One region of the Enterococcus sp. DJ147D b genome, then DNA from elsewhere that is predicted to be linked to it. Evidence: predicted binding sites of a transcription regulator. Region 1 holds the regulator's gene; the other holds the start of a gene.
What was found. The regulator LexA, encoded in region 1, represses DNA repair genes until DNA is damaged. The targets are predictions, from matches to a motif close to CNAACANNTGTTNG.

Region 1 (3,217 bases):
AACCTTTGATAAACTAGCTGGCGTAACAGCGAACGATCAAGAAGATGGTGACCTAACATCAAAAATAGTTGTGACAGGAAATGTCGACACTTCAAAAGTTGGAACAAATGATCTTACATATACAGTTGCTGACAGCAAAGGTGAAAAGACAACGCAAACAATTACTGTAACAGTCAAAGAAAAAGAAAATGTACCTAACTATTCCTCAACAACGATTTACGTGAAAGGAGACAAAGTTACCTATCAAGGAGCAACTTATACGGCTAAATGGTGGACAAAAGGGGATACTCCAGGATCTGCACAAGTTTGGGAAAAAGAAATAATAAAAAATGAGGACGGGAGTGTAGATTATTATCAAGGCGGGACATATGTTGCAGGAGATCTTGTAAATTACAATGGCAAACAATATCTTGCTAAATGGTGGACACAATCTGTACCAGGTAGTGATGCTTCATGGGAATTAAAAAAAGAGTCAACTAATTAAGAAATGCAAAAAGACGATCAAAATTTTGATCGTCTTTTTTGATAGGGGAATAATAGTTCTTATTGAATGAATACTTTGGATTAGTCAAAGTAAAGGACAAGCAATTGCCTTCAGTATAATAGCCAATAGATGATTGTAACGAACGATTAATTACCTTTATTTTTCTTTCAAGATTGCCGAGAGCGTAAGTAATGTTCATGATAGAAATGTTCTTCATGAAGCCTACGCTGTTCGGCTTGACGATATTTTTTTTCGTCCCACAACATGAACCATAATGTGAATAACGGAAGAAAAATAATCAATGCCGGTTGGATCCCAAAATTGCCAATCAAAATACCTAAGAATAAAACCAGTAATACCAAGCCAATACGTCTAATTGATTTCATGAATTCTCACCTCATTTATTTATGCGAACATTCGTTCGTAAAATCATTATACGAATGTTTGTTCGGTTTGTAAAGAGGTAAGATCAATAAAAAAAGAATTGCAGAAGTTTTACTGCAATTCTTTGGTTTAATTATATTAATAAATGTGGCTACGATAGAGACCAACTACTAAACCTAAGATAGAGACCTCATCTAAAATGATTGGTTCTAATAAGTCATTTTCAGGTTGTAAACGGAAATGGTTTTTTTCTTTATAGAATCTTTTGCAAGTCGCTTCATTTTCTGTTGTCATAGCAATGACGATATCGCCGTTTTTAGCACTTTCTTGCTTTCGAACGATGACGTTATCCCCGTCTAAAATTCCTGCATTGATCATACTTTCACCACGAATGGTCAGCATGAATAAGCTGCCTTCTTCTGAAGTTAAATTTGGTGGAACAGGAAAAAAGTCGGAGGCATCTTCAACTGCAAGAATCGGCTCACCAGCTGTGACTACTCCGAGCATTGGAATAGTAGATGGTTTGATCCCAATTTGATCTAACCCTAAATCAGTTAGTTCGATTGCTCGTGGCTTTGTCGGGTCACGTAAAATGAATCCTTTTTTTTCTAATCGTGCTAAATGTCCATGGACAGTTGATGTTGAAGAAAGGTTAACAGCTTCACCAATCTCACGAACAGTTGGTGGGTATCCTTTACGGGTCACTTGTTCGTGGATATAACGTAAGACTTCGATTTGTCGTGTTTCAGTTTGTCGGGCCACAAAGTACACCTTCTTTCACTTAATAATTAAATAATACCACATAAAAAGCGCTGTTTCAAACAAATGTTCGTATGTAAATAGAGATCGCTAGTTGTTTTTTTTGGTTTTTTTATATAATATAAGAAGAGAAAAAAGGAGGGCTGATAATGTTATCACCTGAAAAAATTGCACGTATTAATGAATTAGCCAAAAAGAAAAAAGCTGAAGGACTTTCAAAAGAAGAAGAAAAAGAACAGATTTTATTGAGAGAAGAATATTTGACAGCTTTTCGCTCTGGCATGAGACATCATATTGAAGGAATGAAAATCGTTGATCCAGAAGGTAATGATGTGACACCAGATAAATTAAAAGAAATTCAAAAAGAAAAAGGGTTACATGACCGTTAGTGTGGTTTTTGGTAAAAAATACCAAAAAAGCATTGATTTTTTGAACTGTATCCGCTAAAATGAGCATGAAATGAATTACAGTAAAAAAAACCTAAATTGGAGGGGTTCTTTTGTTCGACAAAATTGATCAACTAGGCGTTAACACAATCCGTACATTAAGTATTGAAGCTGTACAAAAAGCAAACTCAGGTCATCCAGGCTTACCGATGGGTGCTGCACCGATGGCATATGCACTTTGGACAAAACATTTAAAAGTAAATCCTGTTACTTCGAGAAATTGGGTAGATCGTGACCGTTTTGTACTTTCTGCTGGGCATGGTTCAGCTATGTTGTACAGTTTACTCCACTTATCTGGCTATCAAGTAACAATTGATGACTTGAAACAATTCCGTCAATGGGGATCAAAAACACCAGGACATCCAGAAGTCCATCATACAGATGGCGTTGAAGCAACAACTGGTCCACTAGGTCAAGGAATCGGCATGGCTGTTGGTATGGCAATGGCAGAGGCACACCTTGCAGCAACTTATAATAAAGAAAACTTTAATATTGTTGATCATTATACTTATGCTTTATGTGGTGACGGCGATTTAATGGAAGGTGTGTCTCAAGAAGCAAGTTCTATGGCTGGACACATGAAATTAGGAAAATTAATTGTTTTATATGATTCAAATGATATTTCACTTGATGGCCCAACTTCAAAAGCCTTCACAGAAAACGTTGGCGCTCGCTACGAAGCGTATGGCTGGCAACATATCCTAGTGAAAGATGGAAATGATTTAGAAGCTATCTCTAACGCAATTGAAGCAGCTAAAAAGGAAACTGAAAAACCAACACTAATTGAAGTGAAAACAGTTATCGGTTATGGCTCACCTAACGAAGGAACATCTTCTGTCCATGGCGCACCGATTGGTGATGAAGGAATCAAGATGGCAAAAGAAGTGTATGGTTGGGATTACCCAGATTTCACAGTGCCTGAAGAAGTAGCTATTCGTTTCCATGAAAAAATGGTCGAAGAGGGCGAAAAAGCAGAAGCACAATGGAATGAAAAATTTGCTAATTACAAAAACGCTTATCCAGAATTAGCACAACAATTTGAAGATGCGTTTGCTGGAAAATTACCAGAAAACTGGGATGCTGAGATGCCAAGTTATGATGAAGGTCACAGCCAAGCAAGTCGTGTATCAAGTAAAGATATGAT
Region 2 (3,217 bases), 1.2 Mb from region 1:
TGGAACTGTCCAGCATTAGTGAACATTCCTTTTACACTTGGAATATCTTCTATTGCTTCCTCATTCGCTATTGCTGGATCATTTAAAACAAAACGCATCCGAGTGGCACAATGGCTGACTGCAGCAATATTTTCTTTTCCACCGATTTCTTTTAACAATTTCTCGGCATCTGCTTGGTACTTTGTCATAAGAAAAACTCCTTTCACTTAACTTGTCTATGCAAGTTTCTTTAGTTAACTATACTGGAATCAAAAACGAAATGCAAGCGTTTTATTTCAAGTGCTGTTATTTGTCCTCGTAATCGATTTATTCTCTGGTGATACGCGACTTTCCTCATCTTTTTTGAACATTGAAATGAAAACAATGCTATAGTATAGTGGAGCAATAATCGAAAAAATAATTGGGTGGAGGAATCAAAACAATGAATAAATTTAATGAAATTTTTTTGGATCTGGAGAAAAAAATTTTAGCAAAGCAATATCCTCCGCACACACTTTTACCAAGTGAAAATCAATTAATTAAAATATACGGCGTCTCTCGAGAAACGATCCGAAAAGCACTGCAGCTATTGACAACAGAAGGTTATATTCAGAAAAAACAAGGAAAAGGATCGATTGTCTTAGAAAGAAGTCGTTTTGATTTTCCAATTTCAGGACTGACGAGCTACAAAGAATTGCAAGAAACTCAAAATATTCCAAGCAAAACGATTGTTCAAGAGTTAGTTGAAACAAAAGTCGATAAAGAATTAAGCGAAATTACCGGATGGACAGTTGGGACGCCAGTTTGGCATTTAGTTCGACAGCGAAAAATCGCAGGTGAGGTTGTGATTTTAGATCGTGATTACTTATTGAAAGAAGTTGTACCGACTTTGTCAACTGAACAAGCAGAAGCATCTATCTATGATTATTTTGAAAATAACTTGGGATTGACGATTGCTTATGCGCAAAAAGAAATTACGGTAGAACCTGTGACACCAGAGATCTACGATGCAATGACCTTAAATGATGATCCCTACGTGGTGATTGTTCGAGGATTAGTTCACCTAGAAGATACGCGTTGCTTTGAGTATACAGAATCCATTCATCGATTAGATAAGTTTCGCTTTGTTGAATTTGCGCGTCGTCGTAAAGTTTGATTCTTAGCAAGAAGTGAGCAGATTAGTTGCCTCTTTTGGTTGTTGGTCAGTAAGATTAACAGAAAAGGAGATGACGTCAATGGCAAAAGAAAAAAATCCAGTAACTGATGAAGAATTGAAACAAAAATTATCGCCAATCGCATACGCAGTGACGCAAGAAAATGCAACTGAACGTCCATTTAGTGGAAAATATGATGACTTTTATGAAAAAGGAATTTATGTTGACATCGTGAGTGGAAAACCTTTATTTAGTTCAACGGAAAAATACGATGCAGGCTGTGGCTGGCCATCTTTCAGTAAGCCGATTAGTGACGATGAAATTGCTGAAAAAAACGATCGCTCACATGGCATGCACAGAGTAGAAGTTAGAAGTCAAAGTGCCGATTCACATCTTGGTCATGTTTTTAATGATGGTCCAGCAGATAAAGGTGGATTACGTTACTGTATCAATTCAGCTGCGTTAAAATTCATTCCATATGATGAAATGGCTGAGCAAGGTTATGAAAAATATAAATCACTTGTTGAATGATCCACCTAACGAAAGGAAGAGAAACCTCGAAATAGGCAAGCCGAAGCGAGGTTTCTTTTTTATTCGCTTTTTTTAGTTTTTTGTTTGAATTTGCTTAAAAGGAAGCTACTTTTTTCAGTCGTTGAAATGTGCTACAATAAAGCGAACGTATGTGTGTGAAAGAAAGAGGAAAATTGAATGTATGAATATCTAAAAGGGATGGTTACATTTATCAGCCCCTATTATATTGTGGTAGAAAATCAAGGAATTGGTTACCAAATCGCCTTAGGAAATCCTTATCGTTATAGTGGTAAGATGAACAAAGAAATAACTATCTATTTACACCAGGTCATTCGTGAAGACGGTCATCTACTTTATGGTTTTTCTAGCTTAGAAGAGAAGCAATTGTTCTTAAGACTCGTTAGTGTTTCAGGAATTGGCCCAAAAAGCGCGTTAGCAATTATGGCGAGTGATGATCACTCGGGTTTGATTCATGCAATCGAGTCTGGCGATGTTACTTATTTAACAAAATTCCCAGGTGTTGGTAAAAAGACCGCACAACAAATGATTTTGGATCTAAAAGGAAAATTAGGTGAAATCAGTATCGAAGCACCAATCAATTTATTTGATGAAGCCAATACACAAGATACGACGGCATTAGCTGAAGCAATGGAAGCTTTAACTGCGTTGGGATATAGTGCAAAAGAAGTGAAACGTGTAGAAAAACAATTACAAGCACAAGAAAATTTGACTACCGATGAATATCTACGCCAGGCGCTAAAATTGATGATGAAAAAGTAGGAGGGAAGCACGATGACAGACGAACATATTCTATCACCAGAAACTGGCGAGAATGAACTTAGTTTGGAAAAATCTCTCCGACCACATTTATTGTCACAATACATTGGACAAAATAAGGTGAAACAGGAACTTCAAATTTATATCGAAGCCGCTCGTAATCGTGAAGAACCACTTGATCATGTACTATTGTATGGTCCGCCAGGGTTAGGGAAAACGACGATGGCAATGGTAATCGCAAATGAGATGTCTGTAAATATCCGTACCACGAGCGGGCCAGCGATTGAACGACCTGGCGATCTTGTTGCAATTTTGAATGAATTGGAAGCAGGCGATGTATTGTTCATTGATGAAATCCATCGCTTACCACGAGTGGCGGAAGAAACATTGTATTCTGCAATGGAAGACTTTTACGTAGATATCATGGTAGGGCAAGGTCCCACAGCACACCCCGTTCATTTCCCTTTACCTCCATTTACATTGATTGGAGCGACGACGCGTGCTGGGATGCTTTCAGCACCATTGCGTGACCGCTTTGGGATCATTTCACACATGGAATACTACGATGAGGGAGATTTACGAGAAATCGTTCAGCGTTCTGCTTCTATTTTTCAAACAGATATCGTAGAAGACGGGGCAATTGAAATTGCACGTCGTTCTAGAGGAACCCCACGGATTGCGAACCGTTTGTTAAAAAGAGTGCGTGACTTTGCACAAGTTCAAGCAGATGGAAAAATCGACCGAAACATCGCGGACCAAGCGCTGACTCTTTTACA

Region 2: a site for LexA is predicted at 1,807-1,820, ahead of ruvA (Holliday junction branch migration protein RuvA). Genes of this name have one in related genera too.

The regions. Positions count from the first base shown of each region.
Region 1 is NZ_CM177104.1:1,482,371-1,485,587, reverse strand. It holds gene AC4BD1_RS07045 (immunoglobulin-like domain-containing protein) at 1-484, shown strand, start outside; gene AC4BD1_RS07040 (hypothetical protein) at 652-870, opposite strand; gene lexA (transcriptional repressor LexA) at 1,007-1,630, opposite strand; gene AC4BD1_RS07030 (DUF896 family protein) at 1,777-2,016, shown strand; gene tkt (transketolase) at 2,127-3,217, shown strand, end outside.
Region 2 is NZ_CM177104.1:124,270-127,486, forward strand. It holds gene treP (PTS system trehalose-specific EIIBC component) at 1-188, opposite strand, end outside; gene treR (trehalose operon repressor) at 422-1,135, shown strand; gene msrB (peptide-methionine (R)-S-oxide reductase MsrB) at 1,215-1,664, shown strand; gene ruvA (Holliday junction branch migration protein RuvA) at 1,842-2,444, shown strand; gene ruvB (Holliday junction branch migration DNA helicase RuvB) at 2,457-3,217, shown strand, end outside.